3 regions of the Paenibacillus sp. 2KB_22 genome follow, and region 2 is predicted to be linked to each of the others. Evidence: riboswitches for the same ligand, from Rfam matches in the RefSeq annotation. Region 2 holds a riboswitch; each other region holds the start of a gene.
What was found. A riboswitch is a leader RNA that binds a small molecule or an ion and turns the genes downstream of it on or off. The one in region 2 is predicted to bind thiamine pyrophosphate.
Positions count from the first base shown of each region.

Region 1 (8,330 bases), on a different contig from region 2:
CATCAACCGCCTCCTACAAAATGTACAATCTCGATTCGATCGCCTTCTCTTAATGCCGTTGACTCATGATACTCACGCGTTAAGATATGCCTGTTCAGCTCAACAACTACAGTCTTGACTTGCAGGTCAAATGATTGGAGCAGTTTATCCACACGATTCAATCCGTCATCAATCTCCATCCGTTGACCATTAACAATGATATTCATTGCACTACTCCCTTTCTGTTCAATCGCTCAGGACTCAGCGCCTCAATTCCGAGTTCTTCTGAGCTTTTGCCAGCAAGCAACTCCGCGATAAGCCTGCCTGTTATCGCACTAAGCAAGATACCGTTACGGTAATGCCCAAAGGCAGCGAACAGCCCTGGTATACTCTTGCATGCACCTATATAAGGCAGTCCATCTGGCGTTGCCGGTCTTACGCCTGCCCACGCTCGTATATATTGCGCTTCTTTCAGTCCGGGTACCCAGTGGGTAGCCGCTGTTAGCAGCTTCTGAACACCCTGTACAGTAACGTTCAAATCCGTTCTGCCTGGCAGACTGGTTGCCCCGAGCCAAACTTCGCCATTGGCCTTGGGAACAATATAGATATCCTCTGCATAAACCGTTCTGTCAGGTCTGTACCCTGCATGTTCATCTGAGAACTGAACGGCAGCTATTTCTCCTTTTACCGACCACACAGGTAAGCTCAGATTCACATGTCTCATCAATTCTTCACTCTGTAATCCAGCAGCTATAATGACATGTTTGCATGTTATCTCACCGATCGATGTGCTGATCCCCTGCACACCGTGTTCGTTTGCTCGCACATGTATACCCTGTATGTCCTCCATAAACCGCGCTCCCATGGCTTGAGCAGAATCCGCATATGCCCTAGTTAGATGGACAGGAAGGATTTCACTCTCGTAAGGTCTGTAGTAGGCTCCATATGTATCTCGGTTAAGCCATGATGCCTCTTGTTGCAAAGTGGAACGATCCCACCATACCTCATCAACAGACAAACCGGAATTTCGATTGTTCTTATAGCGGCTTAATTCACTGTATGATCGAAACGGGGTTAGGAATCCATGGCGTTGCAGGCCAACCTCTATCCCACTGAGGGTTTCCATTAGCCCTTGTTGCTCAATAAGTAACTGCCTACTCTGCCTGGCAAGCTTAGCCATTAATGGATGAGCAAAATCCTCACTATCTGCCGCCAGCATTCCAGCAGCTGCGCAAGAAGTGCCTCCCGCAATCGCCGAACGTTCAAGCAACAGTACATCCTGTCCACGGGAAGCAAGCTCATATGCAATGGCACAACCAACAACGCCTCCGCCTACAATAATCGTTTCTGCATGAATCTTATCCGAATTATCAATTACACTTTTGCTTCTTGATTCCGTTTCAGATTTCAGTTGATGACTGAAATGATTCCTGTTCTGACCCGTTACGATCTCTTTCATCCTCTCATCTCCTTTCAGCGGCTCAGACTTCTTGTAGCAAGGATAGCCTGCCTTAATGATGCAGCGGCCTGATCCGGTGAATCGCTCGCCCATACATTCGAGATCACAGCGACTCCTTGTGCTCCTGCAGAGCGAATCGCGTCAATGTTTCCCGGCTCTATGCCCCCAATCGCCATGACAGGAATGGAGACACCTCTGCATACTTCATCAAGAGCATATAATCCTCTTGGTTCAAGATCTGGCTTACTGTTGGTTGAGTAGATATGCCCGAAGAAAAGGTAATCGGCTCCCTGTTCTTCAGCGATTTTTGCCTCATCGATGGAATGAACTGATACACCCAAACGAAGTCGCTGCATTTTACTTATGACAGCAGGGTTGTATTTACGTATCGCATCTTGCCCCCAATGAACACCGCCATAGAGATCATTCTGTGAAGGTAGTTCTGAACCATTGATAACGATGCGACAAGATGGAATACCAACGTTACGCAGACTTTCAGCCCAACCGATCTTGTCTTGCCATGTAAGTTGTTTCTCTCGTATGTGAATATAGTCCACCCATGGCCAAACGTCCTTGGTTGCTTTTACAAAAGATGATCGATCTCCTGCCCCCGTAGATACAACATGCAATTCAAATGATTCGTGAACATGTTCATGAAAAATTGCCGTACCCTCCCTTTCCTTCCAGGCGTGAATACTATGAAAACACAAAAAAAGCCACTCCCGTAGGGGAGTGGCTGCGTATTAATTATATATCCAGATGACTGACTGATGCATACAGTTCATTTCGTGCAATACAGCTAAAGACCTATAGCCGTAACGTTATACACGCAACTGCATGTTTCAATTCGCTAAGCAGACGGTTGAAATCTTTTTGAGTTGCCGTTTGCTCACGTCATTCACTGAAACGCGCTCGCCACTTCCCTACGCTGGTATGATCCAGATCAGGTGCAAAGGGTCCGGAATCGCATTCTTCCATCTCAGCCACATCGTGCGGCCCCCCTAGTGTTCATATGAAGTTGTAGCCTATGTTACCATAGACGGATTTTTTTGTCACCGTCATTTCTGTTAAACATTGTCTTAAATCGTCTAGTTTTTCTCAGACCATTCTTCGACATTCCATGTTTTGGTGACCCAACCCTCGTAGAAATCAGGTTCATGAGATACCAGCAACACCGTTCCCTTGAATTCTTGCAAGGCACGCTGCAACTCCGCTTTGGCTGTGACATCCAGATGGTTTGTCGGCTCATCGAATAAAATCCAGTTGCTTTCACGCATCAAGAGTTTACATAAACGAACCTTGGCTTGTTCTCCACCACTCAGCATGTTAAGCGGGCGAGTAATGTGCTCATTTTTCAACCCGCAGCGAGCGAGATGACCCCGAACCTCATTCTGAGTCAAATGTGAAAACTCATTCCAGACATCCTCGATCGGCGTGATATTTCCAGCACGAACCTCCTGCTCGAAATAGGCCGTTTCGAGATAATCTCCCAAAAAGGTTTTTCCACTCAGTGGAGATATTTTTCCCAGGATGGTTTTCAGCAATGTCGATTTACCCACACCATTACAGCCTACGATGGCAATTTTCTCACCGCGTTCAATCGTCATCGTCATTTTGGGCAGCAAAGGATACGTGTATCCAATTTCAAAATCAATGCCCTCAAAGACCGTTTTGCTGCTCGCGCGGGCATCCTTGAATTTGAACGTTGGTTTAGCCGCTTCATCTGGACGATCAATACGTTCAATCTTGTCCAGCTGTTTCTCCCGGCTCTTCGCACGACCTGAAGTTGAAGCCCGCGCCTTGTTACGCTGAATGAAATCTTCCTGCTTCTTGATGTACTCTTGCTGTTTCTCATATGCATCAATATGCTGGGCTTTATTCATATCAGCCATCTCCAGGAACTTGTTATAGTTCGCTGCATATCTCGTTAATTTGGCAAATTCCAAATGATAAATGACATTTACGACTTCATTCATGAATTCCGTGTCATGGGAGATTAAGAGGAACGCGTGCGGGTAGTCCTTCAGGTAACGTGACAACCATTCAATGTGTTCTACATCCAAATAGTTGGTCGGCTCATCCAGCAAAAGAGCTGTAGGTTTCTCGAGCAAAAGCTTGGCTAGAAGCACCTTGGTACGTTGTCCACCACTTAGAGCTGCGACATCTCGATCAAGACCAATTGCGGACAAACCAAGACCATTGGCCATTTCTTCCACTTTTACGTCAATCAGATAAAAGTCGCCCTGTTCCAGTTGTTCCTGAATATCGCCCATCTCTTCCAGCAACTGCTCCAGCTTATCTGGATCTGCATCTGCCATCTGGTCCGTAATATTCATCATTTCTTTTTCCAATTCAAGCAACGGAAGGAATGCATCCTTAAGGACATCACGAATGGTTTTGCCTGGCGTAAGCTTCGTGTGCTGATCCAGATATCCATAACGGACCTTAGGTGTCCATTCCACTTTTCCACTATCTTTAAGCAATTTACCGGTAAGGATGTTCATTAATGTGGATTTACCCACACCATTGGCACCAACAAGTCCTACTCGCTCTCCGGCAAGTAACCGAAACGATACATTTTTAAATAACGTGCGATCTCCAAAATTGTGACTTACGTTCTCTACTGACAATAAACTCATAAGATGAGGTTGCTCCTATCTATTAGACATTACTTTTGTTATTGTTCCGAAACCCTATTCTAGCACAGGTCCCGTCTTTTCTGAAAGTAATGTAAACAGTTCAGGAACCTCTTACATGATTTTTTCATACAGGCTACCCTAACGATTAGAGCATTTATATTCGAAATAGCCTTGTGCAGCTGCTTGTCTTGCGTCTGTAAACACCTCTTCAGCACGGTAACCATTACCACATGTGGAGGGATAGTAGTACTTGATACCCGTTAAAGGATCTACCCCACCTACGATGGCCGTTTTCTTCACAAGTCTGCCTCCACCGATCGCATAATTGTTGATCTTTTGGTCACCCACACCTATACCTTGGATAAAGGCCATAATCCCTGTATCGTTAATGGAGTTGTACCAATCTTCCTGCGCAATCAGGGGCATCGTAAACGTATAGGAAATACCGTTCTTTCTGGCAAACTCATTATGGCGGTTAATCACATTAGCCAGATCATCCTGTACAGTATTCACAATCCGGCTTCGTCGAACTTGTTCAAATACGCTGGTATTCTGAAGTAAAGGAATCTGTGTGGTTGAAGCCAGTTCTTTTTGAAATCCCTCAATCCATCTCCCTGCGCTTGCGTCGTAGGCATAGACGTAATCGTCCAGTGTAAAGTTAATACTGTTACCGTAAGAATCTGAATATGTATAAGGTTTCTTAGGGCTCCATACTTGTCTGAAAGAATCTTCACGAATACCTGTCAACTCTGTTTCTGTGGACAACATATAATAGCCATCGTAATCCAGAATAACCACAGCAGGAATGTAATTAAACATGTTTCGAATAGCTGCAGGATCATCTTGAATTCCCATATTCAAAGCCATCGTCTGAGTAAACGTCAACAAGGCAAGCTCCTTATCCGCTTTAACAAACTTGGTTGAATCATAACCTGCTTCATCATTTTGTTTCTCATTTTGATCCATGACTGCACCTGCATCCATGACCGCGGTTTGAAGTGCGGATCTGTATCGATGTCCAAGATAGATAGCCTCTTCGGCATCTTGGGTATGGAGTGAGATGATCCAGAAGAGCGGGAAGAAGATCAGCACAAATACTATGGATAGCTCAGTAATCTTCATTGAGGACCATACCTCCGTAGGTTACAAATACCGCTGAAGCCTGAGCCGTACCACTCAACCATTCACGAATGAGCATGGAAGGTGTACGATTTGTATTTTGGAGCGTCACGGTGAAAAAATCCCCTGTCGTCAACGTATATCTTCGGCCAGGATCATCAGCAGGCAGCACTCCTTCGGACGGAAATAATCTTTCTCGAATCTGAGCTGAGTAATATCCATCCTGTACTACCTCGTAGGTCCCGGTAAAACTTTGATTGTTCATCGGGTCTGTATAGTGAGGTACATATTTCTTATGTAAATGGTCCATAGACACCTCATACACATTGCCCGTCTGGGCCAGTTGCTCCTCAAACTCAGCCAACATACGAGGGGAAATATAACCTTTCGTGCGAACAGCATCGACAAAACGTGTTACAGTCTGAACAGCCGTCATACGTGCTATATCATCCTGCCGATTGGCTGTTTCAGCAGCTGGGTATACATAGAGCAGAAGAACTGCGAGCAATACGGCAAGCAGCTTGGATGCGGCATTTATCAATTCACACTGGCCTCCTTCCAAAAAACAATCTTGAGCAGTTCTCCAGTTTCATTTCGTATAAACTCTGGTATGTAGGTAGCATCGAGCTGGACTGGAATAGTTGCTGTTTTGCTGACAAGTGGATCGATTACATACGAAGTCCCATCTACCTCCACAGGAATGCCTGTGCCTGTCATCTGTCTCACGGTATGTAACACTTCCGCACCCTTATACTGAGATGGTTTGGTGGTATGCAATGTTATTGTCAATCGCCCCTCCATACCTGGTGTTGTCCGTACTCTGTCATTCAATGAAGCTGATAAAATCTTAACATTCTGTTGCCCGTACAGGCAGGCTGTCACAAACAGGACAACCGCCGTACAAAACAACATAAGATGCTGGGTATTCTGGGACATGTTAAACCAACTCCTGTCAGGATTGCTGGAAGATCAGCCCTCTAACCACATTGGAACGGTCTTTAACAATAATGGCTTTGAATTTACCACTTGGATTGACATATTGATTGTCCTTTTCACTCATGGTCTGGTTAATAATCCCCACTTTATCGTCAGGAGCAATAACCGAGCCGTAGTCCGCATTATTTAGATCCTGTGAAATGTTCAATTGGTTGCCGTACCATTGACCCGCTTTATTTTTACCTGTAATAACTTGAATACCGAACTGATCCTTGTCCGCATATTTACGCAGCGCATTAGTTACCTGTGATCCACTGATGGTTGTTCCGTCATACACGGTAAATGCAGCCTGAGACAACTCGGTCTGGATATCAGCAAAATTGTTCTGGGCTGTCTTGGTTGCTTCTTGAGCCGAAATAAATAATAGAACTACAATTGTGATCAGAGCGATCGTCAAGAATATCCCTGCTGCCACCTTTAAAGCGCTTGATGCATTGTTCATGATAAATCCTCCCAAGTTATAAGTTATTAATATATTTCAGACTGTCACACAGATGAATTGTGCTACAGTTTCTGAATTTGTTCATAATAAATGTTCATCTGCAAGAAGCTCATACCAACCAATGGTATGACCAGATACAAAAAGATTAGGGTATACATGGGTGTAAATCCGATGGTTCGCCCCCATGATGCTTTGACATCAATCATCTTGCTGTACTCTTGCTTGCGTTGTTCAAAATAGAATGCCATCATGCTCTCAAGATCATCGAAGGCTTCACATATTGAGATTTTGCCAAGAGCAAGCTGCAATTTATCAACCAATCGCTGGAACTCGGGCAAGCCCGCCTCTTCCTTTAATTGTTCAAGTGCAAGCTCTGGCCCGTGTTCAAAATGCAACAAACATTTTTGCAGCGGACGCTTGAAAATGACGGCAAATCGATTGAGCCATTCCAATATCTCCTCGACTGACATCCGGTCCATCTCACGCAGAATGGATATCACTGTCTGGAATTGATAGATTTCATGTCGCATATCCAACCTTCGCATTTTTCGCTGAAATAACATGAGCCATACGGGCATGTAATACCCTGCTACACCCATGACAATTGCTATAATCATTTCCCACCAGCGTACATATTGTTTGTTATATACCTCTAGTTTCTGCATAATGCGCGCGATCGTCTCAGCCCGGGCATCATGGTCCAACTGAACGGGAGATAACTGCTGTAACACGTTGGAGACTTCTTCGTATGTAGCTCCTCGGTTCATTTCTACACTTTCCAGCACGGATTGATCCAATGCTGTTTTTTCCTCAGCTTTCCTGAGATCGGCTTCAGCCATTGCACCAAACATTCGATCATCCCGGATCGGATCATACAAGATGTGGTTCCGTTCAACCTGGTGCAACAGCAAGATACAACCCATTGTAAGGACCAAACAACCTGCGAATAACGTCACTCGACGAATGGCAAGCCATTCGTATTTCAACTCTGAGCTGCTCTCCCTCATTAGCCGTATCGTTTGACTATACTGTGCACTGCCAGGTTTCGCTGCAAACAGCATCGCCAATTTTCGTATGAAGGTCTGCCTGTACAGAAACTGATCCAACCATGAATGCTTATGTCCTGACCGGTATCGAGTTTCATCGTATTGTTGGAGCCTTTGCAGAAGCAAATAAGCAAGAATGATGATGACATAAATTGATATTTTGGTAACAAAACCGATTTTGCTGCGATAAAATTCATCCATCGTTGGGAAACTGACTCTTGCCCACCGTTCGATTGGAGCAGTGAACAATACCGGAGCTAGCGCGATGATATTAAGTCCTTTGAGCAGGTAATCCAATTTATCACGCCGCAAAATCTCCAGATGAATCTCCTGAGTCAGGTTACTCAGTCCTTTAAGATAAATAGAGCCTTGTGCTCTGTCCTTATCCCCAAACTCCATGACCATATAGGAAACGCCGGCAAATCCTTTGAGAAAACGGTTGGGAGCCACTTCATAATAACGTTCAAGTGCTTCATTCGGATCTGGAGAAGTTAGAGCTTCGTAGATCAGTCTTACTTGTTCTGCCGCTTCTCCTGTACCTGCTTCAGCGGCTTCATATAGCGCTTCTTCAACCATGCCATGCTGATGATACCGATGCCTTACATCTGCAAAGAGATCCAACATCTGAACCAGCAACCTTTTCTCCATAC
Region 1 is NZ_JBFRHG010000002.1:425,144-433,473, forward strand. It holds gene thiS (sulfur carrier protein ThiS) at 3-206, opposite strand; gene thiO (glycine oxidase ThiO) at 203-1,438, opposite strand; gene AB4111_RS12810 (thiamine phosphate synthase) at 1,453-2,148, opposite strand; TPP riboswitch at 2,342-2,451, opposite strand; gene AB4111_RS12815 (ABC-F family ATP-binding cassette domain-containing protein) at 2,527-4,077, opposite strand; gene AB4111_RS12820 (hypothetical protein) at 4,216-5,199, opposite strand; gene AB4111_RS12825 (hypothetical protein) at 5,186-5,737, opposite strand; gene AB4111_RS12830 (hypothetical protein) at 5,734-6,132, opposite strand; gene AB4111_RS12835 (hypothetical protein) at 6,149-6,634, opposite strand; gene AB4111_RS12840 (hypothetical protein) at 6,697-8,330, opposite strand, start outside.
Region 1: it holds a riboswitch for thiamine pyrophosphate, as region 2 does, so the genes downstream of both, AB4111_RS12810 (thiamine phosphate synthase) here and thiC (phosphomethylpyrimidine synthase ThiC) in region 2, are expected to answer to the same signal.

Region 2 (8,330 bases):
TCTCTTTTTCCTCTAATCCATCTAACCCCAAGCTTAATAAGGTGGCCACAACAACTTGCGTGCCGTTTCGTAACGCTCAGCAACAGCCGGCCAGTAGACGACATTCCACCAGTCTTCAATATACTTTTTGCGTTCATTCTGGTGTTTCAGATAGTAGGCATGTTCCCACACATCCAGTGGCAGGAGCGGTACGATATCCGACTGGGACAGGTTCTGGTGTTTTTCCGCCTGCAAAATCTCCAAACGATGTGCTCTCGGGCTCCAGACAAGCATCGCCCAGCCACTGCCTTCCACTTTGTTCGCAGCTTCCGTGAATTGATTCTTGAACGCTTCATAACTTCCGAAATCCCGCTTGATCTGCTCTGCGAGCATACCGGAAGGTTTACCGCCGCCAGCAGGGTTCATAATTGTCCAGAAGATCGTATGCAGGTAGTGGCCTGCTCCGTTAAAGGCGAGTTCACGTTCCCAGTGCTTGATGAGTTCAAAATTATTCTTTTTTCGCGATTCTGCCAGTTTCTTCTCTGCTACATTTAGTCCGTCCACATAAGATTGATGGTGTTTGTCATGATGGATACGCATCGTCAGTTCATCAATATGTGGCTCCAGCGCATTGTACGCATAGGGAAGGGGTGGCAGTGTGTGTCCTCCAATAGGTACCGGCTTTTCTTTTACGGGAGTTGCTGTAGAGCTGGGCATGGCTTGTGTTGTTTCGGTAGAAGGTGATTGAACGGTTGCGGATTGGATCTGCGCTGAAGCAGCAGGTGCGTTTACATTCCCCTCTGGAGAAGTTGGAGCTTCTGAAGCTTGGCGATGGATGCTATTTGACCCTGACGTATGCAGTGCATTCTCCAGAAAAAGTGACGGCTCCAAATTTGTTTCTCGCATGATGCTAGGTTGGCCAAGCGTATCCAATACGCCCAGAAAATACTCTGATTCGCGGATAAAATGCAGAATAAGTACTTTGGCAAGCGGAACAGCTTGCACCGCAGCACTTTGTTCCAGAAGAACATACAGCTGTTTGATGAACTCTCTCGATTGCTGCCGAGCAGCCGACACAAGTTGATCAATACAACGAACCATGTAGGGAGCAGGTGGATGGGTTGCGGGTAATAGTTGTTTTAACAGCTGATTCGCTACTCGCTCACTGTTCGCAAAGGTAGCCTCCCATTCCTCCAGCAGCTTGACGTATGGGGGCTCCAGATCGGGCACCAGTGCACGAATGACGAGTGTATGTTCTTTCTCCTGCTCTTTCCAGAAACGGATTTCTTCCAAGGTCCGCAGAGGCAGCAAGTGACCATATCCATCCCAGTTCATATATGATGGACCTCCTTCAGTTGAATTTCATCGCATATGTAGACCGTTGCTTCATGCGTCCCAAGAGTATATTCAGCCGGGCTGTTGTCCTATGAGTGCAAAAAAAGAGCCCCTGAGGGGTTCAAAAATCAACGGAAAATCCGAATGATTAGGATTTGATTATTCTCCACTATTGGTGTTTTGAACATCGTCACTGCTTGTTTTCGTTACATGACTCAGGAAAGTCGAGACACGGCGCAGATATTCCTTTGGATGCTCCCGGAAGATCAACTCATGGTGCGCATCCTGGACAATCCATACATCCGAGTACGGATTGGTCTGGTTGGCGGCGAGCTGTTCTGCAATAGGGTAAGGCGCTTTCTCATCTTCCGTACCATGTATGAAGAAAATCGGGAACGGATAATCTTCCTTTTTCACTTCCTGGTATGGAATCTGTTGCAATCCGGTACCATTCAGAACAGGGAACAACAGCTTCATGATCTCCAGTGTAGGCTGACGCGGGAGATCGATCTGGTTATGAATGTTGTGGTACAGCGTATCCGGCTCAAGCAGGAACGTACTGTCCAGAATCATCGCATCCACTTCTTGTGTAATCAGTCCGGTTTGAAGCGCCGTACCGGCACCCATGGAGAAACCCCAGACTACCAGTTCCTGCGCACCGCGCTGCTTGGCGAACTGGATGGCACCCAGCAATTGCTGTGACTCAGCCTTGCCACCTGTGGCTACAGCTTTGTTCACCTGGGAGGCGAAGCCATAATCGAACATGACGACGTTGAACCCAAGTTGATGGGCATAGTGTGCCAGGTCATACATGGGTACCCATGTTTCTTCACGATTGGCACCATAGCCGTGACTGAAAATAATCGTTTTGCTTGCGGCATTGTCAGCAGGTATATACCATCCTTGCATCGTCCGGCTACCGTCTGCTGCCGGGAACGTGATGTCTTCGTACTTCATGTTCTTGGCCTGCATCGGATTGGAGAAGACAGGCGCTACAGTCGGGTTGGATAATACCCATGCGATGTAACCGTGCAGTGCAATAAAACAAAACAGTAGAAAAAATACAACGGAGAGCAGCAACGCTACGATAATATGTTTGAACCGAATCAGCCTCGGTGATAGGGAAGAGGGCATATCGGACACTTTTGTTTGCAGCGGGGCTTCGCTCTGGGATGTTGGATACATGAATGCCCCTCCTTTGAAGTTCGGTTGAAGATAACAACGACATGAAAAGAGAATTGCGTCTATTTCAGAGCCTGCTTCAGAGCGATATCTTAATGTAATATATCTTTATCGTATGTTCCAATATAGTCAAAGTCAATTGATTGAGGGCATTTGTTACGCAATTGTTATATAGTTCTTAAGATATATGGGTAACATTACCTTAGTGTGTAAATTACAGGGGATTAAGTCTTATAAAAAGGAAAAATTTACACGTTGGCCTATTTCAATTTTGGCTCTTTTTGGTTTACAGATGAGACCGTTTCTCATATAATTTATGTAACCAAGTTTCATGTGATGAAACATGAGGAGGGCATTATGCCATGGAAGATCGTAAGTTAACCGTCCGGGCTGTGGAACGGGCGCTGGATATATTATTATGTTTTACCACACGCAGTGATCTGGGGCTCACCGAGATTGCCAGCCAGATCGGCCTGCACAAAAGTACAGTGCACCGTTTGATGGCTACACTGGAGGATCGAGGGTTCGTAATCCGCGATGCAGCAACAGAGAAGTATCGACTTGGCATCCGAATCTGGGAGCTGTCGGCTCATATGTCTCGCAGTGATGATCCCGCTATTCTGCTGCTGCCTGCGATGGAGCGACTGAGAGATCGATTGGGGGAGACGGTAAGTCTGTACTTGCGTGATGGGAGTGAAAGGATACGGATTCAAGCTGTGCAAAGTGATCAGGCGATTCGCCGAGTCGCTCCCGTTGGTGTTAGACTTCCGCTGTCTGTGGGCGCTTCCAGCAAAGTCTTGATGGCGTTTGCCACGGATGAGGATCGTGAGGAACTGATGAACGGGCCGGAATGGCCGGTGTTTATTGATCCGGCGGTGTATTTGGCGCAAATGGGAGATATCCGGGATAACGGATATGCGACGAGTTATGAGGAGCGTGAGCCGGGAGCTGCCGCGGTATCTGTACCTATTATGGATCGTAGAGGCAATATTGCGGCTGCCCTCTCGGTCTCAGGGCCTGTTAGTCGACTCTCGCAGGAGACATTGCATGAATACGCACCGGTGCTAAAGGAAGCTGCTACGCAGATGGGGCTCATGCTATCCTGATGTTGATGTAAGGTTTTTCTCCAATTGAGTTGGTGTTCTGGAATATAAAGGTTGTTTTTATGTTCCGGTTGCGCTACTCTGTAATGGACGGCCCAGCGGGGCCAGCTTTATTGAATATGAACGGCGGCTTATGTATGCCGCAACTTTTAACGTTACTGGGGGAGTCCGAATTGTCCGGACTGAGACGGAATCGCATGAGATTCCGGACCCTTAGCACCTGATCTGGATCATACCAGCGTAGGGAAGTAATCGGCGATATGACCACAACCACCACATGTGTGACTCTTGCAGAACTCCGTTATGGAGCTGCAACCAGGAGCATTATTGGTGATGGACATTAAAGTCGGTTCCTTAGGGGACTGGCTTTTTTTATATACAGTGAACGGGCGAGATAATACACATTCCATGGACTGCTTTTTCAATAACCTGCGAAAGTGGGCTTGGATGAAGAGAGATGCTATCACAGGTTCATGATCTGTGGTACCCTCCGTTCTGTCGTTAACTGTACATGAATAATGTCTCCGCTGGTCTGGTAAAGGATCGCTCTTTCTTCTCTGCGCTCTGCATGATTTGGGATAGGTGTGTAAGCGAGCAATGATGCTACCAACCAAACCAAGCGAACGAACACGGAGGAGGAGACGAGTAAACATGAGTATTGGAAATCAAACGGGACAACAAGCGATGGAACAGGAACATAACGGTCAGCAGGTGGAAAAAGAAACAGGAGCGGCCGGACGGGTTCAGCCCTTTCCGGGCAGCCGCAAAGTCTACATTCAGGGCTCACGGTCGGACATTGCTGTACCGGAACGTGAGATAGCCCTTCATGACACGAATACTCCCCAAGGGGTGGAGCATAACGAACCGCTGCGTGTCTACGATACGAGCGGCCCCATGACCGATCCCGCATTTCATGCGGATATCCGTGCAGGTCTGCCAGCCCTGCGCACCCGTTGGATCACAGAGCGCGGCGATGTTGAAGCTTATCAGGGCCGTACGGTTAAACCGGAGGATAACGGACTAAAACCCGACGGAAAGAGAGCCAGCACCGAAGAGTACCCTGGATTACGTGGCAAACCACTGCGGGCACAGCCAGGACGCTGTGTGACCCAGATGCATTACGCGAGGCAGGGAGTCATTACATCAGAGATGGAGTTCGCCGCCATTCGTGAGGGCGTGGAACCGGAATTTGTACGGCAGGAGCTGGCGAGTGGACGGGCGATTCTGCCATCCAACATCAATCATCCAGAGAGTGAGCCAATGTTGATCGGTCGTCATTTTCACGTGAAGATCAATGCCAACATTGGTAATTCTGCCGTATCCTCTTCCATCGAGGAAGAGGTCGAGAAGATGACTTGGGCGGTACGCTGGGGATCGGATACCGTGATGGATCTGTCCACAGGTAAAAACATTCATACTACCCGGGAATGGATCATCCGCAATTCACCTGTGCCGATTGGCACGGTGCCGCTGTATCAGGCGCTGGAGAAGGTGAATGGCGAGGCTGAAGCGCTGACCTGGGAATTATACCGTGACACGCTCATTGAGCAGGCAGAGCAGGGCGTGGACTACTTTACGATTCATGCAGGCGTGCTGCTGCGTTATATCCCAATGACCGCCAAGCGCATGACAGGCATTGTGTCCCGGGGCGGTTCCATTATGGCAGCATGGTGCCTGGCACATCATCAGGAGAATTTTTTGTACACTCATTTTGAAGAAATCTGCGAGATTATGAAAAGGTATGATGTGGCGTTCTCGCTGGGAGATGGACTACGTCCAGGCAGTATCTACGATGCCAATGACGAAGCACAGATGGCGGAACTGGCTACGCTCGGGGAACTGACGCAGATCGCGTGGAAGCATGATGTGCAGGTAATGATCGAAGGCCCGGGTCATGTACCGATGCACAAGATCAAAGAGAATGTGGACCTACAGATGGAGATATGCCAAGAGGCACCGTTCTACACACTTGGGCCGCTAACGACCGATATTGCCCCGGGATACGATCATATTACGTCCGCCATTGGTGCGGCTATGATTGGCTGGTTTGGCACGTCCATGCTCTGTTACGTCACGCCAAAAGAACATCTGGGCCTGCCCAACAAGGATGATGTACGGGAAGGGGTTATTGCCTACAAGATTGCAGCTCATGCTGCCGATCTGGCGAAAGGTCATCCGCGTGCTCAGCGCCGGGATGATGCATTGTCCAAGGCGCGCTTCGAGTTCCGCTGGAGAGACCAGTTCAACCTGTCACTGGACCCGGAACGGGCTTTATCCTACCATGATGAGACGCTGCCGGCAGAAGGAGCCAAAGAAGCTCATTTCTGCTCGATGTGCGGACCAAAGTTCTGCAGCATGCGCATTACGCAGGACATTCGTGCCTTTGCGGCAGATAAAGGATTGTCCGAGAATGAGGCTGTAGCAGCGGGCATGCAGGAAAAGGCTGAGGAATATCGGACACGGTCCTAGGCGCTGGTTCAGCTTAACCTTGGCAGTCTGACATCGTTTGAAGGGGAGAATACTGCTATCATGTCGTATTTTTCTCTTATTGATCAGCTTCATAATACTTTTTATCAGTATTATGGTTGATTGTCTAGCAGATGTTTAATAAAATGAATGTAAGTAAACACCAATAAGAGTAGCCAGGCCAATGGCTACTCCTGCACAGCATTTGCGGTGGGTATTCCTCCGAGTGCAGCAAGTTCAGATGAAGTGACCCGTCAGGCCGTCAACCTGTGGCGGGTCACTTCTTTTTACGATCGATGTATGTCAGGAGCGCAATAATTAACATCGCGAACACGATTACGTCGTTAAAAGAGAAGTTCATAGGATCACCTCCCACTGGAGGCAAGCCTATTTCCCACCACAAATTGGCTGTACAAAGTGATTATACCATTTGAAATGCTCTTGTTCGAGAGCATTTTTATTTTGCAAAGGAGCCTACATACTGGTTTTCACATGTTTTTAGTGATTGTAATATGTCACTCCAAATCAGCTACTACTGTCGAGCCACGCCCAAATTCCTCTCCAAATACGCCGCAAGCAATGCCAGCGGACTATGGATCGCAATGCCCGTGTCTGCTGTAACCTGAGCAGCTGCGGGAGCCATAGACAGTTGGGCTGCCACTACCGCTTTACCCGGATACTGCTCAGCAATCTGCTGTAATCCCTCACGTACCGCTTCGAGATACCCTTGCTGATCTCCACGCATAATCAACTCAAACGTCCCAGGGATACACACAGCTTCCGTCTGAGATGCCTTGGCAACGTGTGGCTGCCCATTCTCATCCGCTTGCTGTAACGCCTGATTCACCCGTGCCATCGTTCCTTCAATGGTTGCCGGGTTGGTGAACACGATGATGTAATCTCCCGGTACTCGCCGCATCTCCTGCAATAGCGGATCATCTATGCCGATCACAGGCACAGGAACCTGTGTGGATTCCTGCTCCAGTACTGTCGCAAACAGGGTACACGTGACCAGAATGGCATCGGCATGACACTCGGCGATCCATCGGAGCGTCTGGGCTACTTTCTCGTGGATGAAGACATCGGAAAAGTCAGCGTCATGTTTAAGACGATCCAGACCTGGATCGACGTAATGGACCAATTCAACTTCATAAGCAGCAAGCGTCTCTTCAATTAAAGCGATGTTGGAATAATGAGCGTGAAAACAACCGATGGTGATCATGTGCTAAATCCCCTTTTCCAGTTCGTATGTGTCATGGATCTCATAGATATTTAAACCATTATAGAAACATGTCTGAGAACTGTACAGTTGTTCGCTGCTCAACGCCAATAACCGCCCTCCCGCCAAGCTGCGGAAAGACGGTTCATAACCGGACTGGCAATCGTCCGGCTTTCATTTTATCTAAGGGAAGGAGAAGCATTTTTCTTCGCCATTTTTTGCTGTAAAATTTCATGAAAGGATAGACCTTGAGTGTTCTCATTCTCCTTTTTAGGAGCAGTGGTCGCCGTGTTGCGCGGATATTGGTGATGGTACGGGATCATTTGCTGAATAGGCATTTGGATCATCTTGGTTCCTCCTTTGAAACATTTTTTTGAATTATGTATTTCGACTGGTTACCATGCCAGGTGCGCATATAGGTACATGTGACTTGTTAGACGAAATAGAAGAGTTTAAGGCGTAATTCCAATTGGATTGTAGTGATTTTACCCCGTATTCGGGAGATGTAAACGGTTTTAGGGAAATTCAGGAGTAAAGGACCTGATTTGAAAGGTTTTGTGTGGGAGGATAGCAATGGTTGTTATGTGAATAGTCCCAATTTTAAGGAAGTCAATGGTACCCGCTTATGAGGCATATTGTCTGGTTGAATAGGTAGGTTACATGCTAACTAACTTGGTACTATAGACGGTTGTATCATGGGATGAACATCAAAAAAACTGCCGATCGAACTCGGCAGCTTGCATGATATACAGAAGGATGCGATGAAACTTTAATCCTGTCTGAGGTGGTATAGTCTTGGCTTTATCTACTTTGACGAACAGCGATGTATATGTCCACTTGTACACTTTCGGGATTCAGGCTGCGTTCATCATACAATTCAAAATCCCCGGTGAACGTACGATCACTTTGTTTGTCCCATGCCCACACGGCTCCCCATGCTTCGCCAACTACCTCTGCCATTGGCCCTTTTCTGGAAGTGAATACGGCGTAAGTTGCAGGCGGGAGCAGAGTGTCGTCCAATCCTTCAGGTAATGATTCCTCTGAAC
Region 2 is NZ_JBFRHG010000010.1:49,082-57,411, forward strand. It holds gene AB4111_RS29315 (Fe-Mn family superoxide dismutase) at 34-1,314, opposite strand; gene AB4111_RS29320 (alpha/beta hydrolase) at 1,474-2,499, opposite strand; gene AB4111_RS29325 (IclR family transcriptional regulator) at 2,859-3,602, shown strand; TPP riboswitch at 3,750-3,863, shown strand; gene thiC (phosphomethylpyrimidine synthase ThiC) at 4,284-6,068, shown strand; gene AB4111_RS29335 (aspartate/glutamate racemase family protein) at 6,598-7,287, opposite strand; gene AB4111_RS29340 (hypothetical protein) at 7,464-7,631, opposite strand; gene AB4111_RS29345 (zinc ribbon domain-containing protein) at 8,086-8,330, opposite strand, start outside.

Region 3 (8,330 bases), on a different contig from region 2:
CAATATATACTTTTTTGAACGTTTTCAACTCGGGTCCCCATTCTGCCTAGGAGGGAAAAGATTCCCACCTGCATTTGTGATCCGGCCAATATGCGCCATCCCTATTATATCGGGTTCGTGAGCCGAGGTAAATCAGAGAACGGGTTTATCTGGTTGTGTCAAAATGATTTGGCTAGTGCCAAATGAACAGATTCAATCGCATGAATACGTGTTGTATCAAATAATGGAACTTCAGAATCCTCTGCTTTTACTAATAATCCAATTTCGGTGCAACCTAATATGATTCCCTCAGCTCCATCATCAACTAGCCGTTGGATCACCTTTTTATAATAATCCCTTGATAAGGGCTCAATTTTCCCTAAACATAATTCCTCATATATTATTTTATTGATAACTTTTCTATCCTCTTCATTCGGTATCAAAACCTTAATACCATTAAATTCAATTCGTTTTTTATAAAAGTCTTGTTCCATCGTATATTTTGTGCCGAGTAAACCAACCGTACTTATTTGGGACTTATGAATTTGGTTTGCTGTTGAATCCGCAATATGTACGATGGGTAATGTCACTTTTTCTTCAATATGTTTAATCACTTTATGCATCGTATTAGTACATATTACAATCATTTCTGCTCCTGCCTTTTCCAAAGACTGAGCAGCATTCCCTAATAATTCACCAGCACTTTCCCAATCACCTTCAGCTTGATAACGCTCGATTTCTTCAAAATCCACGCTATATAAAATGCATTTGGCTGAATGCAATCCTCCCAATTTATTTTTCACTTCTTCATTAATAATTCGATAATATTCTAACGATGACTCCCAGCTCATTCCACCAATAAGGCCAATCGTTTTCATATACACTCCCCCTTCCATTTAATACATCCCGAAAGCAGTATATAGAAATTCAGTAGATATTGTATCGTATCTATTTCATTAAATAAACCCACCCCAGTAAGAGGAGTAGCGAGTCGAATATTTCTCACTTCCCAGTTCTATTTTTACCTATAGATTCTTTCAATCGAAGTATAGGATGTATTGATTGTTCAGGTTATTGTGGTTGCAGGATCGCAATGCTAGAATCAAAACAAATTAAAAACCAAGTTAAAACGTAAGAATAATAAGCTATAAAGGGAGTGTATCGATGATTACGGTTAAAGCACCCGCAGTATATGTACACGAGGCTAACATACTTGAGCAAAGCGGATCGCGGATTGCACGGCTTGGGCAGCATGTTCTCATCATCGCCGGTGAGTCTGCGTTGAAAGCTGTACAGCCCAACCTTCTGCCTTCACTGGAGGAGCATCAGATCAAGTTCCATGTGCAATTGTATCATGGCGAGGTTACAACAGGTCAGATTGATGCTTTTACGCAGCAAGCTTTCGATCTGGATGTTGATCTGATTATTGGTGTCGGTGGCGGTAAAGTGCTCGATCTGTCCAAAGCAGTTGCTGAGCAAGCCCAATTGCCCATTGTAACGGTACCAACGATTGCCGCAACCTGCGCTGCCTGGTCCGCCTTAACCGTGCTCTATGATGAACAGGGCCAATCAGCAGGCTATCGTCCCCTACGCCGTTCGCCTGATCTCGTTCTGGCTGATCCTCATATTCTGGCGAGTGCACCAAGACGATATTTGGCCGCTGGAATCGGTGACACGCTCGTAAAATGGCATGAGTTCGTCGTTAATCTAAGTGGCAACGCCACCAGCCTCACTCTCCGAAACAGCGTCAGCACTGCCAAGCTTGCGCTCGATATTCTTGAAGCGCACGCCATCGATGTCTATGAATCCACCGATACAACCGGTAGTACGCCTCAGTTCCATGATGTTGCCGATGCCATTATTGTGCTCGCAGGCCTTGTGGGCAGCATTAGCGATGGTTCACTTCATGCCGCGATTGCTCATGGGCTGCATGATAGCCTCACCAAATTACCTGAGACACATGCTTCGCTACATGGAGAAAAGGTAGCCTTTGGACTGTTCACCCAGTGGATTCTTGAAGGCAAAGCAGGGGATGAGCTTCATGAGCTGCTCACTCTGTTACATAAGCTGAATCTGCCAATCACTCTTGCCCAGCTCGGCATACAACAACAGCCTCGGGAAGCTGCTGCGCGCATTGCAGCAGGACTACAGCTGCGGGAAGGCAGTACGGCACATCTCTCCTTCGGAGTTAGCACAGCGCAGGTAACCGAAGCCATTCTTCAGGCAGACCGTATCGGCCAAACATTCATAAAATCCAGTCAGTCCAGTGAAAACAGTACATACACCAAGGAGGTTTCCTCCCTATGATTCGTCCAAACCGCCATTACACTCTCCCCTTAACTGCCTTTCTGAGCGCGCTTCTGTTGTTGGTGATTTCCGGCTGCTCTACCGGAACTGACAATCAGGCCGCCGGTACAGGCACAACACCGACAGCGGCATCAGCCGCTTCCAATAATGACGTCACCATTCGGGTTGGTCAGACCGGATGGGGCAATCTCGAACTGGGGCTGAAAGCAGCCGGACTCAATGACACCCCCTATAAAGTCACTTATAACGTTTTTCAGGGAGGTAACCTGATCCTTGAAGCGATGGCTGCCAATCAACTGGACTTTGGTGTAACCAGTGAAATCCCGCCCATTTTTGCATCTCAGGCTGCCAATGGTGGAAGCTTCAAAATTATTGCAGTGCAACAAGGCAGCACCTTAAATCAGGAGGTCGTTGTTCCCAAAGGTTCATCTATCAAATCGGTTGCCGATCTGAAAGGCAAGAAAGTGGCTTTCGTCAAAAATACAACGGCCCACTATTTCCTGCTCAAAATGCTTGAGGAAGCCGGATTAACCTGGAGTGACATCAGTCCGGTCGAACTTACAACAGCAGATGGACTCAGCGCCCTAATTAGCGGGAAAGTGGACGCCCTTGCCAGTTACGGCAATGCCATCATCTCTGCACATCAGAATGAAGCAACAACGCTCGCTAGCGCCAGAGATATCTTGTCAGGCAGCTTCCTTGTTGCCGCTTCCGATCAGGCCATTGCGAATGAGGAACAGAAAAAGGCCCTTGCCGATTATCTGGAGCGAATCAACAAATTCAATGATTGGGCTCGTGCCAATAAGGACGCATGGGCTCAAATTACAGCAGACAATACTCACCAACCGTTGGAGCAAGCCCTTAAAACCTACACGGATGGAGAAGCACAACGCACAACACGTATTGTTGCCATTTCTGACGAAGCCATCAAGTCCGAACAGGACGTAGCGGATACGTTTCAGCAAGCGGGGATTTTTGACCAGGCAGTCGATGTGAGCACATTCTGGAGTGATGTACTTCAAGATCAGCTTCCAGCTCCAGCTAGCCAATAACGAAAGAAGCAAGGAGGTAGGCATAACGTGCGGTCCAACACCTTTAACCGGGCATGGTTTAACCAATTCATTCCTTTTGTTGTACCACTACTCATTCTGGCTCTATGGCAATGGCTTACTGCATCCGGAGTTGTTGCAGCCAATATTTTGCCCCGTCCCGCTCAGGTACTGGAGGCCTTCATTCGTTTGCTTCGAAACGGTGAGTTATTGAACAATATCAGTATTAGCGCCAAGCGGGCTTTGGGAGGATTCCTCATTGGTGGGGGGCTGGGTTTCCTGCTGGGGGTACTGAACGGCATCTCCTCCCTTGCGGAAAAGATCGCCGATTCCTCGGTGCAGATGATCCGCAATATTCCACATCTGTCCTTGATCCCCCTCGTTATTGTGTGGTTCGGAATCGGAGAAGAAGCCAAATTATTTCTCGTTTCCCTGGGGGTGTTCTTTCCGGTATATCTGAATACGTTCCACGGCATACGTTCGGTCGATCCCGGTCTGATTGAAATGGGCAAAGTATATGGCCTCAGCCGTTGGTCCCTTTATAAGGACATTATCCTGCCTGGTGCATTGCCTTCCATTCTGGTGGGCATTCGCTATGCACTTGGCATCATGTGGCTGACACTCATCGTAGCCGAGACGGTTGCGGCGGATGCCGGGATTGGATACATGGCGATGAACGCGCGGGAATTCATGCAAATGGACGTAATTGTCTTAAGCATTCTGCTATATGCCCTGCTGGGCAAGCTGTCCGATACCATCGCCAAATGGCTGGAACGGCGCTGGCTGCGCTGGAACCCAGCTATATCCCGCAAGTAAAGCCAAAGGAGCGTGAATGAATCCATGAGCACAAGTCAGATCAGCCCCTTTCTTCAAGTGGATGGGGTACAGAAATCATATGATCAGCGCACGATTCTATCCGACATCAACGTCAGTGTAAGAAAAGGGGAGTTTGTAGCTATCGTTGGACGAAGCGGCTGTGGCAAAAGTACGCTGTTACGTCTGATCGCCGGGCTGGAACCCCCCTCTTCCGGAAGCATTATGCTGGGTAACAGAAAGCTTGGCACTACAGCACCTGAGACACGATTTCTGTTTCAGGAAGCCCGGCTGCTGCCTTGGAAATCCGTGCTCGACAATGTACGGCTGGGCATCCCCGACAAGAACAAGGAGGATGCACGCCAGTCGCTTCGCAATGTAGGACTTGAAGAGCGTGAAGGTGACTGGCCAGGAGTATTATCAGGCGGGCAAAAACAACGTGTCGCCTTGGCACGGGCACTCGCGAGTCATCCGCGATTATTGCTGCTGGATGAACCGCTCGGTGCATTGGATGCATTGACCCGTATTGAGATGCAGCGTTTAATCGAACGCTTGTGGGTAGAAGAAGGTCTGACTGTCATTCTGGTCACGCATGATGTCAGTGAGGCGGTGGCGCTGGCTGACAGGGTGCTGTTAATTGAGGACGGTCATATAACGATGGATACCCGAATTACGCTGGAGCGGCCACGCGTTCGGGACAGCGGGTTTGCTCATTTTGAAAATCTGATTCTGAATCGGTTGTTGACTCCTCCACAAGAAACAGCACAGCAGATTGCCCAGAAACAGATATCATTCTCGATCTAATTCTATTGGAAAGAAGGTATGATCATGCAATCCCTTTCACCTGTTCCCTCTCCTCCTGTCAAAGACCTGTTAAATCAAATTCCAGCCTATACACCTGCCAAATCCATGGAACAGATTCGGCGGGAGCTGGGACTGGAAAGTGTAGATCGACTCGCAGCGAACGAGAATCCGTTTGGATCTTCTCCCCTGGCAGCGGAAGCGGTCAGATCGCTCGGCTCCGATCTTTTGGCACAATACCCCGACGGTTCCAGCCAACTGCTGCGTGATAAGCTTGCGGAGCGGCTGGGTGTGCGTACCTCCCAACTGGTATTTGGCAGTGGATCATTCGAGCTCCTGACCCTGACCGCCCAAGCATATCTTAATCCCGGCGAGGAATCACTCATTCCGGTCCCCTCCTTTAATTGGTATAAGGGTGCTACGCTACTGGCAGGCGGGGTCATACATGAAGTACCTTTGGTCAACCATTCGCTGGACCTGGAGGAATTCCGGCAACGGATTAATGCTTCTACCCGAATTATTTGGCTGTGCAATCCGAATAATCCGACCGGAACCATTTTCACGGCAGATGCCCTGCTGGGTTTACTCGAACACGTTCCTTCCCATGTCGTGGTTGTCCTGGACGAAGCGTATTATGAATTCGCGGAAAGTGAAGATTATCCGGATACGGTTAAGCTGCTGGAGCAGTACAATAATCTGATTATTTTACGGACCTTCTCCAAAATATATGGACTTGCCGGCCTACGAATCGGATATGGCATCGGGAATGAAAGCATCATTGAAGGCATTAACCGGGTCAAGCTGCCCATAAGTCTGACAGCCACATCCCAAGCCGCTGCTTCGGCCAGTCTGGACGATCATGAATTTGTCTCTCATTGCCTGGATTACAATCGTCAGGGACGGGAAACGTTAATGCAAACCTTTGATCAGTGGAAATTACCCTATATCCCTTCCGAAACGAATTTCATCATGGTTGATCTGTTGCAGGATAGTGGCCCGATTACCCAAGAATTGTTGAACAGAGGCATCTCTGTCCGCGGCGGTACCGAATTCGGTATGCCTACCTGGCTTCGGATTACGATTGGCACGCCTGAGCAGATTGTCCGTCTGATCGGTCAGCTTGATTCGCTGTTACATTCAAGCGGTTAGAATCCTGGGTTACTTTTCTAACTTACAGTACTCACATTCTTTCCGAGCGCCCCCTTTACATTCCACTTGCATGTGATATATGCTGAACACACAACTGCATATCTTGAACATTGCACTAGGGGAGCCTTACGGCTGAGACGAATCGAATGATTCGGACCCTTTGAACCTGATCTGGATCATACCAGCGGAGGGAAGTGGAGCGGCCTTTCAGTAAGCGGATTTTTTCATGTTGATGATGAAATTTAATGTGAATTGAACTTACAGACCCACTCATTTCTCCGGAAATGGGTGGGTCTTTTTCGCGTTCTGCGGGCAGATCAGAAGAGTGTAATTAAAGATCCCGCAGTTTGAAGTTGAATTTGGAATAACAAGGGGGAACAGAACGAGATGGATAATAACATAACCATTCACAACATGAGCTACGCTTTCCCGGGAAAAAGGGATTCCCCCGTGCTCTCCAATGTGTCGATGCGTGTAGCCAACGGCGAATTCGTCTCGCTCATCGGCTCTAGCGGCTCCGGTAAAAGCACCCTTTTCAAGCTGCTGGCAGGCCTGCTTGAGCCAACCCATGGAACCATAGAAATTCCTTGGGTCTCTGAAGGAAAGCGACTGGGGCAGGTGGCCTACATGCCACAAAAGGACCTCCTGTTATCCTGGCGAACCGTCATGGAGAATTGCATGCTCCCTGCTGAACTTGCTCCAGAGCGGCAGGATAAGGGAAGAATTCGAGCGGATATTCTGGCAGGGCTCGACAGATTTGGCTTATCCGGCTACGCGCATGCTTACCCGGACGAGCTGTCGGGTGGCATGCGCCAGCGTGTCGCGCTGCTTCGTACTTTGCTGACAGGTGGCCAACTCATGCTGCTGGATGAACCATTCGGCGCACTCGATGCCTTAACCAAGCGGGAGATGCATCGCTGGCTGCTGGAGCTCTGGGAAGGCCTGGGCAAAACCGTGTTGTTTATTACGCATGACATTGAAGAGGCCCTGCTGCTCAGTGATCGGATTATCCTGTTAACTCCGGGGCGCCAAGGCCAACAGCTACAGGATTTGATGGTACCTTTGCCACGTCCAAGACATTCGGACATGATCTACGAACCGGCGCTCGTTCAGATGAGACGACGACTGGAGGAACAATTGCATGCGAGAAGGTAACTTGGGAGACTGCATGAAGGATAACGTAAGGCGTTGGCTTGCCCGTTATGGTCTGTTTCTTTGGCTCATGCTCTTGCTGCTTGTCTTCTGGGAGTGGATTGTGCGTATGGGATGGGTGCCCTCCTTCATCATTCCAGCCCCAACGGCGATTGCCAGCTCCCTGTATGAGCATCGCTACCTCCTGCTGGCTACACATCTGCCTGCTACCTTGATGGAGGTTGTCGTTGGTTTTGGCTTGTCCATTGGTGCCGGAATTGCACTTGCAACTGGTATGCATATGAATCGGTCGACTGAAAAAGCGTTATATCCCTTCATCGTAATCAGTCAGACGATCCCGCTGATTGCCCTGTCCCCCGTCTTCATCCTATGGTTTGGCTACACGCTGTGGAGCAAAGTCGCGGTGGTATTCCTAATCGCATTCTTCCCCATTGTGGTGAGTACCTACGATGGCCTTCGCCAAGGCGATCCAGAGCAGCGTGAACTGCTGCTCACCATGGGTGCCAGCAAGTGGGATATTTTTTGCAAACTCCAGGTTCCACTTGCACTTCCCTCTTTTTTCTCGGGGCTAAAGTTGTCTGTGGTGTACTGCGTGGTTGGTGCAACGATTGGCGAATGGCTCGGTGGCAGCAAAGGTCTCGGATACTTCAGCCGCCGCATGTCCAGCAACATGAACACGGACGCGATGTTCGCCGCTATTGTGCTGTTATCCCTGCTCGGGATCGTTTTGTTTGTATTAATTGCCTGGCTGGAGAAACGGTTTGGCACACGCCGTCATGGAGGCAAAAGAAAGACCGGATAATCTTCGAGAGTGAACCCGATTTAATGATAGGAAGTATGATTTCCAAACACTTTTTTCACATATCAGCAGTTATGTTTCAGTCATCACGTTGTCCGTTAACATCCTGCTGTTCATTTCCTACAAACCTTAACCAATGAAATGAGGAACTTCCATTATGAATAACAAACGCATATACTCCCTGCTCCCTATGATGCTCATAATCCTGTTGCTGATTGTTAGCGGATGCAGCCCCGCGGGCACCAGCCAAAATACGCCAACAACAGATTCCGCAACCAACG
Region 3 is NZ_JBFRHG010000006.1:237,357-245,686, forward strand. It holds gene AB4111_RS26410 (radical SAM/SPASM domain-containing protein) at 1-28, opposite strand, end outside; gene AB4111_RS26415 (aspartate/glutamate racemase family protein) at 159-857, opposite strand; gene AB4111_RS26420 (iron-containing alcohol dehydrogenase family protein) at 1,144-2,286, shown strand; gene AB4111_RS26425 (ABC transporter substrate-binding protein) at 2,283-3,338, shown strand; gene AB4111_RS26430 (ABC transporter permease subunit) at 3,366-4,151, shown strand; gene AB4111_RS26435 (ATP-binding cassette domain-containing protein) at 4,176-4,952, shown strand; gene hisC (histidinol-phosphate transaminase) at 4,977-6,098, shown strand; TPP riboswitch at 6,206-6,308, shown strand; gene AB4111_RS26445 (ABC transporter ATP-binding protein) at 6,486-7,253, shown strand; gene AB4111_RS26450 (ABC transporter permease) at 7,240-8,052, shown strand; gene AB4111_RS26455 (ABC transporter substrate-binding protein) at 8,207-8,330, shown strand, end outside.
Region 3: it holds a riboswitch for thiamine pyrophosphate, as region 2 does, so the genes downstream of both, AB4111_RS26445 (ABC transporter ATP-binding protein) here and thiC (phosphomethylpyrimidine synthase ThiC) in region 2, are expected to answer to the same signal.